Regions from separate parts of the Streptomyces sp. NPDC042201 genome, predicted to be linked through region 1. Evidence: predicted binding sites of a transcription regulator. Region 1 holds the regulator's gene; the other holds the start of a gene.
The links. The regulator HspR, encoded in region 1, represses chaperone genes until heat shock. The targets are predictions, from matches to a motif close to TTGAGNNNNNNNNNCTCAA.
Positions count from the first base shown of each region.

Region 1 (6,551 bases):
GGCCAGAACCAGCAGGGCCGAGCCGAGCGCCAGATCCAGCAGCCGCTTGGGTTCCGGGAGCCGCTTGGGTTCAAAGAGCTGCTTCATGCGTCGCTTCATGGCCACACCTGACCGTCCTGTGGGTTCTGTTACGTTCAAAAGAGCTTTCGGATCTTTCGAGGCTTTCAGGTCTTTTGTCACAGAACGATCGCATGATGAGGTGGCGCGGATCGGGTAGGCGCCCCCGCCAGGCGCGTTCACGCCGGTCCGATGGCCCCCGGGCGCACAGGGTCCGCACAATAGTTGAGTCTCATCGACTCAGGTCCTTTGACTCCTTGGGATCTGTGATGCATCCTTGAGCCTGTTCCACTCAAGTCAGTTGGAGGAATCGAAATGGCACGTGCGGTCGGCATCGACCTGGGCACGACTAACTCCGTCGTCAGCGTTCTCGAAGGCGGCGAGCCCACCGTCATCACCAACGCCGAAGGCGCCAGGACCACGCCGTCCGTCGTCGCCTTCGCCAAGAACGGCGAGGTGCTCGTCGGCGAGGTCGCGAAGCGCCAGGCGGTCACGAACGTCGACAGGACCATCCGGTCGGTCAAGCGCCACATGGGCACCGACTGGAAGATCAACCTGGACGGCAAGGACTTCAACCCGCAGCAGATCTCGGCCTTCGTGCTGCAGAAGCTGAAGCGGGACGCGGAGTCGTACCTGGGCGAGAAGGTCACCGACGCGGTGATCACCGTTCCCGCGTACTTCAACGACTCGGAGCGCCAGGCCACCAAGGAGGCCGGCGAGATCGCGGGCCTCAACGTGCTGCGTATCGTCAACGAGCCGACGGCGGCCGCCCTCGCCTACGGTCTCGACAAGGACGACCAGACCATCCTGGTCTTCGACCTCGGTGGCGGCACCTTCGACGTCTCGCTGCTGGAGATCGGTGACGGCGTCGTCGAGGTGAAGGCCACCAACGGTGACAACCACCTCGGTGGTGACGACTGGGACCAGCGGGTCGTCGACTTCCTGGTGAAGCAGTTCGCCAACGGTCACGGCGTGGACCTGGGCAAGGACAAGATGGCTCTCCAGCGTCTCCGCGAGGCCGCGGAGAAGGCGAAGATCGAGCTGTCGTCCTCCTCGGAGACGACGATCAACCTGCCCTACATCACGGCGTCCGCCGAGGGCCCGCTGCACCTGGACGAGAAGATCACTCGCTCCCAGTTCCAGCAGCTGACCTCCGACCTGCTGGACCGCTGCAAGACCCCGTTCCACAACGTCATCAAGGACGCCGGCATCCAGCTGTCCGAGATCGACCACGTGGTGCTCGTCGGCGGTTCGACCCGTATGCCCGCCGTCGCGGAGCTCGTCAAGGAGCTCACCGGTGGCCGGGACGCCAACAAGGGCGTGAACCCGGACGAGGTCGTCGCCATCGGCGCCGCGCTCCAGGCCGGTGTCCTCAAGGGTGAGGTCAAGGATGTCCTGCTCCTCGACGTGACCCCGCTGTCCCTCGGTATCGAAACCAAGGGCGGCATCATGACCAAGCTCATCGAGCGCAACACGACGATCCCGACGAAGCGCTCGGAGATCTTCACGACGGCCGAGGACAACCAGCCGTCCGTGCAGATCCAGGTCTACCAGGGCGAGCGCGAGATCGCGGCGTACAACAAGAAGCTCGGCATGTTCGAGCTGACCGGTCTGCCGCCCGCCCCGCGCGGTGTGCCGCAGATCGAGGTCGCCTTCGACATCGACGCCAACGGCATCATGCACGTGGCCGCGAAGGACCTCGGCACCGGCAAGGAGCAGAAGATGACCGTCACCGGTGGCTCCTCGCTGCCGCGGGACGAGGTCAACCGGATGCGTGAAGAGGCCGAGCAGTACGCGGACGAGGACCACCGCCGTCGCGAGGCCGCCGAGACCCGCAACCAGGCCGAGCAGCTCGTCTACCAGACGGAGAAGTTCCTCAAGGACAACGAGGACAAGGTCCCCGGCGACGTCAAGACCGAGGTCGAGACCTCCATCGCCGAGCTGAAGGAGAAGCTCAAGGGCGAGGACACCGCCGAGATCCGTACCTCCACGGAGAAGGTCGCGGCCGTCTCCCAGAAGCTCGGCCAGGCGATGTACGCGGACGCCCAGGCCGCCGGTGGCGGCGAGGGTGCGGCGGGCGCCGGCCAGGCCCAGCCCGAGGACGACGTCGTCGACGCCGAGATCGTGGACGACGAGAAGCCGAAGAAGGACGGTGCGGCGTGACCGAGGAGACTCCGGGCTTCGAGGAGAAGCCCGACGTCCCCTCCGGCGCCACCCCCGAAGACGCCGCGTCGAAGGCCGCCGAGTCCGGCTCCGTGAAGGAGCCGGGCCCGGCGGCCCCGGCCGGGGACGTAGAGCAGGTAGCCCTGACGGCGCAGCTGGACCAGGTCCGTACGGCGCTCAATGAGCGCACGGCAGACCTCCAGCGGCTCCAGGCGGAGTATCAGAACTACCGCCGGCGGGTGGAGCGGGACCGGGTCACGGTCAAGGAGATCGCTGTCGCGAGTCTGCTGACCGAACTGCTGCCCGTGCTGGACGACATCGGCCGCGCGCGGGACCACGACGAGCTGGTCGGCGGCTTCAAGTCGGTGGCCGAATCGCTGGAGACGGTCGCCGCGAAGCTGGGCCTCCAGCAGTTCGGCAAGGAGGGCGAGCCCTTCGACCCGACGATCCACGAGGCCCTGATGCACTCGTACGCGCCGGATGTCACCGAAACAACGTGCGTCGCGATCCTGCAGCCTGGGTACCGCTTCGGCGAGCGGACGATCAGGCCCGCCCGCGTCGCGGTGGCCGAGCCCCAGCCCGGGGCCCAGCCCAGGGCAGCGGACGAGCAGGCCAAGGACGAGGAGAGCGGTGGCCCGGACGAGGGCTGACGTGGGGACAGGCAGTGATGGCGGAGAGGAGGGACGTCGGGAATGAGCACCAAGGACTTCGTGGAGAAGGACTACTACAAGGTTCTCGGCGTCCCCAAGGACGCCACCGAGGCCGAGATCAAGAAGGCGTACCGGAAGCTCGCCCGCGAGTTCCACCCGGACGCCAACAAGGGCGACACCAAGGCCGAGGAGCGCTTCAAGCAGATCTCCGAGGCGAATGACATCCTTGGTGACGCCAAGCGGCGCAAGGAGTACGACGAGGCCCGCGCGCTCTTCGGCAACGGCGGGTTCCGGCCCGGTCCCGGTGCCGGGGGCGGCGGTTCCTTCAACTTCGACCTGGGCGACCTCTTCGGTGGCGGCGCCCAGGGCGGTACGCAGACGGGCCAGGGCGCCGGCGGTTTCGGCGGCGGGCTCGGGGACGTCTTCGGAGGGCTCTTCAACCGGGGCGGCGCGGGCACCCGTACGCAGCCGCGCCGGGGCCAGGACATCGAGTCCGAGGTGACGCTCAGCTTCACCGAGGCGGTCGACGGGGCCACGGTCCCGCTGCGGATGTCCAGTCAGGCTCCCTGCAAGGCCTGTTCGGGTACGGGCGACAAGAACGGCACCCCGCGGGTCTGCCCGACCTGCGTCGGCACCGGTCAGGTCTCGCGCGGCTCCGGCGGCGGCTTCTCGCTCACCGACCCGTGCGTGGACTGCAAGGGCCGTGGGCTGATCGCCCAGGACCCCTGCGAGGTCTGCAAGGGCAGCGGGCGCGCCAGGTCCTCGCGGACCATGCAGGTCCGTATCCCGGCGGGCGTCAGCGACGGCCAGCGGATCAGGCTGCGGGGCAAGGGCGCTCCCGGTGAGCGCGGCGGCCCCGGAGGCGATCTGTTCGTGGTCGTCCATGTCGACGCCCATCCGGTCTTCGGCCGCAAGGACGACAACCTCACGGTCACCGTGCCCGTCACCTTCGCGGAGGCGGCGCTCGGCGGCGAGGTGAAGGTGCCGACCCTGGGCGGCCCGCCGGTCACGCTGAAGCTGCCGGCCGGGACGCCGAACGGCCGTACGATGCGCGCCCGCGGCAAGGGCGCCGTACGTAAGGACGGCACTCGCGGAGACCTGCTGGTCACCGTCGAGGTCGTCGTTCCCAAGGACCTCGACGCGCCCGCGAGGGACGCGCTGGAGGCCTACCGGAAGGCGACCGCGGACGAGGACCCGCGGGCGGAGCTGTTCCAGGCCGCGAAGGGAGCATGACCCGATGGACAGGGACGGGCGGCGGCGCAATCCGTATCAACTGACCGAAGAGACGCCGGTGTACGTCATCTCGGTGGCTGCCCAGCTCTCGGGGCTGCACCCGCAGACCCTCAGGCAGTACGACCGTCTCGGCCTGGTCTCCCCGGACCGCACGGCGGGCCGGGGGCGCCGCTACTCGGCCCGTGACATCGAGCTGCTCCGTCAGGTGCAGCAGCTGTCGCAGGACGAGGGCATCAATCTGGCCGGTATCAAGCGGATCATCGAGCTGGAGAACCAGGTCGCCGCGCTCCAGGCCCGGGTCGCCGAGCTGTCGGCGGCGGTGGAGGGAGCGGCGGCGGCGATGCGGCAGCGCGAGGCGCAGGTGCATGCCTCGTACCGCCGGGATCTGGTGCCGTATCAGGATGTGCAGCAGACGAGCGCGCTGGTGGTGTGGCGGCCCAACCGGCCGGCGGACTGAGAGCGCGTTCAGAGGCCGCAGGAAGGGCTCCCACCGTGCCGGGTGGGGGCCCTTTCCGTGTGCCCGGTGCGCGGGGCTCTCCCGGGCAGGTCGGCGTTCCGGTCGGCGGTCCGGTCAGCGGTCCTGCTCCAGGATTCCCGACTGCGCGACCAGATAGCCGAGTTGCGCGCGGCTGCCGCTGCCGAGGACGGTGGCGAGTTTGGCGATGTGCGCGCGGCAGGTCCGTACGTTCATCCCGAGGCGGCGGGCTATGGCCTCGTCCACGTACCCCTCGACGAGAAGCTTGGCGATGGTCCGCTGGACGCCCGAGATGCCGTCAGGGGTCGGCTCGTACGAAACCTGTTCGGTGAGCGGCGTGGCGCGGCGCCAGAGCTGCTCGAAGACCTTGACCAGATAGGTGACAAGACCGGGGTGGCGCAGCTCCAGTGCCACTTGCTGGTCGTCCCGCGCGGGGATGAACGCGACCGTCTGGTCGCAGATGATGAGCCGCTCGATCAGCTCTTCCAAGGTCCGGATCTCGACCTTGCCGCTGGCTATGCGGTCCACGTAGGCCATGGTCCCCATGGAGTGCCTGACCGTGTGCTGGTAGAGCGTGCGCATGCTGACGCCGCGGTCGATCAGTGGCCGGTCCCGTTCCAGTGCTTGGCTGAGAATGTGCTCGCGCCGGCCGCCGCCGGGCTGAATCGTCAGCATCTCGGTGTGGCACTCGGCCGTGGCCAGGTTGAGCGCGGCGTTGATCCGGTTGAACCCCTCCAGGACGGTGATCGCATGAGTAGGAGCCGGATTCAGGGCACTGATGGCCATGAATGGCTCAAAGGATTCTGTCAGGTTGATGGAGTGCCGTCTTCGGTCCTGGATCTCCCGTTCGATGGGATGGAGCCGCTGGGCGAGCGCGACGGACGGGGGGACCGGACGAAGCCAGTTCGGGTCGTCCGGATCAGGGTGCAAAAGAGCGAATTCGAGAAGGCACGGAGCCTCCTCGGCCTCCACCCGGGAGATCCGTCCGGCGCTCAGAGCGCTGGCGTAAAGATGCGCCCCCTCGTCGCACAGATCGGTCACCGCATGGGGATGTGTCGGTTTTGAGTTGATTACTGGCAAATCTCCACCCCCCAGGGTCCTGAACGTACAGGAACATGATGCATCGCCCCTGTGGCATTGACGTGCCTGAATGAGCCATCGTCTTGTGACGCGGGGGAGAGGAATCCATCAAGTGAGGACGAAGCCGACTATGTACAAGAGATTGCTTCGCTCGGTGCTTGCCGCTGCTTTCTCCGCAGTCGTGGCTTACGGGGTTCTGGGCGGCGCGGACACCGACTGGGGCATCGCCCCCGAGACCTCCACAACGGAGAGCGGGTGGGGCGGCGCTCAGGCCGACAGCGGCTGGGGCTATACACCGGGCGACAGCGGTTGGGGCATCGCCCAGGCCGCCGGCACGCCGCCGGACAGTGGCTGGGGTAGCGGACCGGCCGACAGCGGCTGGGGAAGCACGCCGGCCGACACAGGCGCATGACTGTCCCGCCGGACGATCGGGTCTTCCGGCGCGAGATGGCCACGGCCTACCGGTCGGGGTGGCACTTCATCGATCTGGTCACGGCTATTCCTCACCGTGGCGACTCGTTGATGGTCACTCTGTTCGGAGAGCCGATTGTCGTCGTACGCGAGGAGGACGAGGACGTCCGTGCCTACCGCTGCCTTCGGAGGCCGCGGGGGGCTCCGCAGCCGGTCCGGTGTGCCATCCGATACGACATGATCTTCGTTAACCTCGACCAGCGGGACCACCAGCTGGTCGAAGCGCAAGCCATCATCGCCACCCCCCGCAGTGCCTGAGCGATTCCCCCGTCGTTCCAAATCGCTCAGGCGCTTCCCCCACACAGCGGCGCCATCGTGGACCTGAAACACGATGGCGCCGCTGTGCTGTCCGCGTTCGGCGGACTCGTTCAGTGGACCCGTTCAGCCTGCTGCTCAGCGGACTGCTCCGTACGGAGGTCAGC
Region 1 is NZ_JBVJDS010000001.1:671,314-677,864, forward strand. It holds gene ACZ6MZ_RS02875 (sugar transferase) at 1-87, opposite strand, end outside; gene dnaK (molecular chaperone DnaK) at 373-2,220, shown strand; gene grpE (nucleotide exchange factor GrpE) at 2,217-2,870, shown strand; gene dnaJ (molecular chaperone DnaJ) at 2,913-4,103, shown strand; gene ACZ6MZ_RS02895 (heat shock protein transcriptional repressor HspR) at 4,108-4,560, shown strand; gene ACZ6MZ_RS02900 (helix-turn-helix transcriptional regulator) at 4,675-5,658, opposite strand; gene ACZ6MZ_RS02905 (5'-nucleotidase) at 5,840-6,070, shown strand; gene ACZ6MZ_RS02910 ((2Fe-2S)-binding protein) at 6,067-6,387, shown strand; gene ACZ6MZ_RS02915 (pyridoxamine 5'-phosphate oxidase family protein) at 6,547-6,551, opposite strand, start outside.

Region 2 (6,551 bases), on a different contig from region 1:
CCGCTGGCAGCCGGTCTCCTCCAGCCGTACGAGCAGTCCGTAGGCGGCGGGCTCCAGCTCGGGATGGACCTCGCGTGCCATCTCACCGGAGTTGGCGCGGGCGCGGCGCAGAAAGACCGCCAGCTCCCGTTCCAGAGCCAGGAATTCGTGGTCCACGCCACTGCTCCGGGCAGTGTCCGGCCCATTCGCCGTCCCACTCCCGTGCACGTCAGCACTCATCGCGCGCTTTTCCGCTCCTGAAAGTTTCTTTCGCCGACGACTGTTGTCGCAGCTCGGCCAGTATTTCGCAGGTTTATACCAACGGCACAGACGTGGCGCCCTTCCGTCATATGGGTCTGCGTGCGCGGCTCCTTTTTGACATGCCCACTCCATTACTTGCCATCAGGTCATGGGAACGCGAGCGGCCGCGGCCCGGGACTTTCGTTCCGGGCCGCGGCCGCTCGCTTCGTGGGGTCTCAGGCCGCCGCCGAGACCATCACCTCCGCCGGGGACAGCGCGATCTCCAGGACCTGGCGGACATCCGTCACCGGGTGGACCTCCAGCTTCTCCAGGATCTCGGCCGGGACGTCGTCCAGGTCGGCTTCGTTCCGCTTGGGGATCACGACGGTCGTGAGGCCCGCGCGGTGGGCGGCCAGGAGCTTCTGCTTGAGGCCGCCGATGGGCAGGACACGGCCGGTCAGCGAGACCTCGCCGGTCATGGCGACATCCGTACGGACCAGGCGGCCGCTCAGCAGCGAGGCGAGAGCCGTCGTCATCGTGATGCCCGCGCTCGGGCCGTCCTTCGGCACCGCGCCCGCCGGGAAGTGGATGTGCACACCCCGGTCCTTCAGGTCGGCGACCGGCAGCTCCAGTTCGGCGCCGCGCGAGCGGAGGAAGGAGAGCGCGATCTGCGCCGACTCCTTCATCACGTCACCGAGCTGTCCGGTCAGGGTCAGCCCCGAGCCGCCCGTCTCCGGGTCGGCGAGCGAGGCCTCGACGTAGAGGACGTCACCGCCCGCGCCGGTGACCGCGAGGCCCGTGGCCACGCCCGGCACCGCCGTGCGGCGCTCGGCCGGGTCCTGGGCGGACTCGGGCACGTGGTGCGGCCGGCCGATCAGCTTGCGCAGCTGGTCGGCGCCGAGCGTGAACGGCAGCTCGCGCTCGCCCAGTTCGTGTTCGGCCGCGACCTTGCGGAGCAGCCGGGCGATGGAACGCTCCAGGTTTCGTACGCCCGCCTCACGGGTGTACTCGCCCGCCAGCTTGCGCAGCGCGTCGTCCCGCAGGGTGACCTCGCCGGGCTCCAGGCCCGCCCGCTCCAGCTGCCTGGGCAGCAGGTGGTCCCTGGCGATGACGACCTTCTCGTCCTCCGTGTAGCCGTCGAGCCTGACCAGCTCCATACGGTCGAGCAGCGCCTCGGGGATGGCTTCCAGGACGTTCGCCGTGGCGAGGAACACCACGTCGGACAGGTCGAGCTCGACCTCCAGGTAGTGGTCGCGGAAGGTGTGGTTCTGCGCGGGGTCCAGGACTTCGAGCAGCGCCGCGGCCGGGTCGCCGCGGAAGTCGGAGCCGACCTTGTCGATCTCGTCGAGCAGGACGACCGGATTCATCGAACCGGCTTCCTTGATCGCCCGCACGATACGGCCGGGCAAGGCGCCGACGTACGTACGCCGGTGGCCGCGGATCTCCGCCTCGTCCCGGACACCGCCGAGCGCGACGCGGACGAACTTCCGGCCCATGGAGTGCGCGACGCTCTCACCGAGCGAGGTCTTGCCGACGCCGGGCGGGCCGACCAGGGCCAGCACGGCGCCGCCGCGACGGCCGCCGACCACACCGAGGCCGCGGTCCGCGCGCCGCTTGCGCACGGCCAGGTACTCGGTGATCCGTTCCTTCACGTCCTCCAGGCCCGCGTGCTCGGCGTCGAGGACGGCCTGAGCGCCTCTGATGTCGTACTCGTCCTCGGTCCGCTCGTTCCAGGGCAGTTCGAGCACGGTGTCGAGCCAGGTGCGGATCCAGGAGCCCTCGGGGCTCTGGTCGGACGAGCGCTCCAGCTTCTCGACCTCCTTGAGGGCGGCTTCCCGCACCTTCTCGGGGAGGTCGGCGGCCTCGACGCGGGTCCGGTAGTCGCCGGACTCGTCGTCGTCGCCCTCGCCGTTGATCTCGCGCAGTTCCTTGCGTACGGCTTCGAGCTGGCGCCGCAGCAGGAATTCGCGCTGCTGCTTGTCGACGCCCTCCTGGACGTCCTTGGCGATGGACTCGGCGACATCCTGCTCCGCGAGGTGTTCGCGCAGCTGCTGGGTGGCGAGCTTGAGGCGGGCGACCGGGTCGGCGGTCTCCAGCAGCTCGACCTTCTGAGCGGTGGAGAGGAACGGTGAGTAACCGGAATTGTCGGCGAGCGTGGACACGTCGTCGATCTGCTGGACGCGGTCCACGACCTGCCAGGCCCCGCGCTTCTTGAGCCAGTCGGTGGCGAGAGCCTTGTATTCCTTGATCAGATCGGTCACGGATCCGGGCAGCGGATCGGGCGTGATCTCTTCGACGCTGATGCCCTCGATCCAGAGGGCCGCGCCGGGCCCGGTCGTACCGGCGCCGATCCGCACACGGCCGCGGCCGCGGATCAGCGCGCCGGGGTCGCCGTCGGAGAGCCGGCCGACCTGCTCGACGGTGCCCAGCACGCCGGTGCCGGCGTAGGTCCCGTCGATGCGCGGCACGAGCAGCACCTTGGGCTTGCCCGTACCCCCGTCGTCAGCGCGGGCGGCCGCTTGCGCGGCTTCCACGGCAGCACGGACTTCGGCGTCGGACAGGTCCAGCGGCACCACCATTCCGGGCAGCACGACCTCGTCGTCGAGCGGCAGCACGGGAAGCGTGAGCGGTGTGGACGTGGCAGCCATGATCTCCCCTTCGGCAGTCAAGTTGAGCTATACCGACTCAATGCATGTGAGCCCCCGGATGTTCCCCCGGCCCCGTTCGCTCTGAGCGATCAGCGGCTGCCGCATGGTGGTGCAACGCGCACGCCTCAGCGTCCATGCCCCGGACGGCGATATCAGTTGCCGCCCGCGTGGGAGCGCTCGATACTTCCGCGATGAACGGTCCCGGCACCCCGCTCACCCCGGCCCAGCGCGCCGCGCTCCAGCACGTGCGGACGACCGCGGTGGCGCGGTCCGAGGCCCGTCCCGCCAGGATCGACGCCCGGGAAGCCGGCGCGCTCACCGCGCTGATGCGTGCGCACGCGCGCATCACCCTCAACTTCCACCCGGACCGGCTCCTCGCGGACGGCACGACGATCGCCGGGTCCATGGCGCGGGACGGCCGCTATCGCAGCCAGTACGAGACCGGTCTTTCCAACGGCAGCCGCTCCGCCGTCCCCGGCGGGGCCAGGGACGGCTGGGAGGAGCGGCTGTTCGGCGGGGCCTACCACACGCCCGGGGTCCGGCCCCGTGACCGGCCCAAGTACGGGGCCGTCAATCTGTACGGCCACCCCGACGGAGCCTCCCCGCGCTTCGGCTCCTGTCATGTACGGCTGCGCCCGGAGGTCAACGACCGCGCGACGTACTGCCACGGCGACAGCCACGCGGCGCCCGCCGACGTGGGCACCATCGACGCGTTCAGCTGTGTGCTGGCGGGGCTGCTGGAGGAGCGGCCGGACGCCGCCGGGGTCATCGAGAAGCTGCCGTACGCGACCGGGGCGGACCCCGCCGACGGCGGCGCCGCCGCATGTCCGGGCCGGAAGCTCGACGAGTACATCGAGGCGCAGGTCCATGGCGACCTCGATCTCGCGGCCGACGCGGAAGCGCTCGTCCTGGACCCGTCGTTCCGCGGCACGGAGACCGGCCGGCTGCTGACCGGAATGGCACGGCGGTGCGGCATCGCGGTGGAGTGGCACACCGGATTCGTCCTGGCGCCGGACGAGGTGACCGCGGAGTTCCGCGGCCCGGTGATGGTTCCGCTCGCCGCCCGGGTCTGTCGCTCGTACGCGCGTGCGGGCATGCTCGATGCCGAGGCGCTGGGGCGTGCGGCGGCCTCGGTCGTACGGGAGCCGGGGGCATGGGCCGAATGGGGGACGCAGGACGAGATGCTGCAGTACGTCAAGCAGCTCTGGCACGTGCTGGTGCGGTACGGACGACGGATGGGGGAGGTACCGGAATGAGGCGGATCACCGGGGCGGCCGGGGTGGCGCTGGCGGGATTGCTGCTGGTGGGATGCGGCGCGGGCGGTACGGAACCGCCGAGCGGGCGCGGTACGGAATCGAGCGGCCCGACGGCGACCGCGGCCCCCTCGGGGACGGCGACCGCGGCGGACCCGGCGACGTCGGAATCCCCCTCCCAGGACCCCTCCCAGGACCTCCCCGCGTCGCGCGGCGAGACCCTCCTCACCGTCACCAGGACCGGCGGTATCGCCGGACGCCACGACATCGTGGTGGTGTACGCGGACGGCACGTACACCACCCTCGTCAAGGGCCGCACGACCGGCACGGCAAAGATGCGGCCCGCCGCCCTCACCAAGCTGCGGGACGCCCTGGCGGCCTCGGGCATCGAACGGCTCCCCCGCGTGCTCTACGACCGGCCCGCCCCCGACGCCTTCCTCTACGCCATCAGCCACGGGGGCGACGAAGTGGTGATGTCCGACGCCGAGCCGGTGCCCGGCCTGCGACGTGTCATCGCGGCGACGCCGCTGCCCTCCTGACCCGGCGCACGGCCGGCCAGCAGGCGACGCCGATCGCCAGCGCCGTCGGATGGCCCCAATCGGTGATCGGATCCCGGTAGGCCAGCAGTTCCTGGGCCAGCATCAGGGCGACCGCCCCGAGCAGCGGCCATCTGACGATTGGCGCGAGCAGCCCGGCCAGCGCCCCGACGCTCGCCATCAGCCCGAAGCTGATGCCGTAGTCGAGGCGGTGCAGGAAGGTGGTGGGCAGCTGCCCGGCCAGTACGGCGAGCCCGATCGGTATCTCGGTCGCCAGGGTCGCTCCGACATGACCGAGCAGAAAGACCCCGGCCGTGCGCGGGCCGCCGATACGGCGCTCCAGCGCGGTCAGGACGAGGACGAGCCCCACGGCGTACGGGGAGGCAGGCCCGCCCGCGATCCACAGCGCGCTGGCGACCAGCACCAGCACGGGGTGGTGGACGAGATGCGCGACATCCGTGCTGGATCCGCGCAGCAGCGCGGCGACCGTGGCGGGATCGCCGTACGCGGTGAAGAACGAGGTGGCGAGCAGGACGAGGGCGTAGCCGAAGGTGAACGGGGTGCCACCGGGGCCGGGTATCAGCGCCAGAGGCACCCCGACGCGCCACCGCCCCGGTGGTACGTCCCCGAGCAGCGCGGCCCCGGCCCTTGCCTGCGGAGTCCTTGCCCACGGAGTCCTCGCCGACGGAGTCCTGGAGGAGACCGCCTCCTCAGGAGGAGCTGTCCTCACCCGGACCAGGGCGGTCCGCTGGCGGGGAAATCCGGCCGGCCGTACGCCGTCCAGCCGTACGCCGTCGAGTCGTGCGCCGTCCTCGATCCGGCGTATAGCGAGTCTGTTCACCGCGGCTCCTTCCGCAGGGACCGTGCCGAACGCTCCCCGGCCGGCGCGACGGCTCCCGACCGCGTCTATGACGTCGGCCACACCCGACCACCTTCTCCTCACCCCCCGCGTGGCGCCACCGAAACGGATTGCCGCCTTCCGTCCTGCCCGGTCAGGATGGCCGGGAGAGCATCCGCCGGACGAGGAGGTCCCCACCGTGTCAGAGCCCGAGCCCCCGTCCGCCGCAGGCGCCGAGCCCGGCGGCGAAGCCGGCACCGAGCCCGTCACGCTGGACCGTCGTGACGGACCGTACGGGGAGATCGTCCTGCGGCAGCGGGGCAAGCGGCTGGAGATCATCGCCAACGGCTGCTTCCTGATGGACACCTCGGACGGACGTTCCGAGCGGCGGCTGATCGACGCGGCGCTCGCCGCGCTCCCCGCCGAGCGCCGCGACCGGCTGCCGTCCGTCCTGGTCGGGGGCCTTGGCGTGGGCTTCTCGCTCGCGCACGCCGCCGCCGATCCCCACTGGGGCCGGATCGTGGTCGTCGAGCGCGAACAGGCCGTCATCGACTGGCACCACCAGGGCCCGCTCGCCCGGATCTCGGGCGCGGCGCTCGCCGATCCGCGCGTGGTGATCCTGCACACCGACCTGCTGGAGCATGTACGGACGACTACGGACAGCTACGACGCGCTCTGCCTGGACATCGACAACGGACCCGACTGGACCGTCACCGACAGCAACGGGAACCTGTACGCACCGGACGGACTCGCCCACTGCCTGGCGCGGCTGAATCCAGGGGGTGTCCTCGCCGTATGGTCGGCGCAGCCCTCCCCCGCTTTCGACGAAGCATTACGTAATGCCGGATTCACTGGGGTAAGGACGGAAGAGATCCAGGTTGCCCGAGGCGTACCCGACGTCATCCATCTCGCTGTTCGCACTGCGTAGCCGCGACCCTCCCGCTGCCTCTACGCTGCTCCCCACACACACGGATCTCCATCTCCATGGAGATCGGAGATCAAGGATCGCGGAACGCGTACCAGGGGCGGGGCGATGGAGCAGACACACACCAGCCAC
Region 2 is NZ_JBVJDS010000002.1:319,820-326,370, reverse strand. It holds gene ACZ6MZ_RS05365 (MarR family winged helix-turn-helix transcriptional regulator) at 1-219, opposite strand, end outside; gene lon (endopeptidase La) at 456-2,867, opposite strand; gene ACZ6MZ_RS05355 (DUF3626 domain-containing protein) at 3,059-4,123, shown strand; gene ACZ6MZ_RS05350 (hypothetical protein) at 4,120-4,659, shown strand; gene ACZ6MZ_RS05345 (rhomboid-like protein) at 4,631-5,395, opposite strand; gene ACZ6MZ_RS05340 (spermidine synthase family protein) at 5,766-6,422, shown strand; gene ACZ6MZ_RS05335 (response regulator transcription factor) at 6,528-6,551, shown strand, end outside.
Region 2: a site for HspR is predicted at 2,890-2,908, ahead of lon (endopeptidase La). Genes of this name have one in related genera too.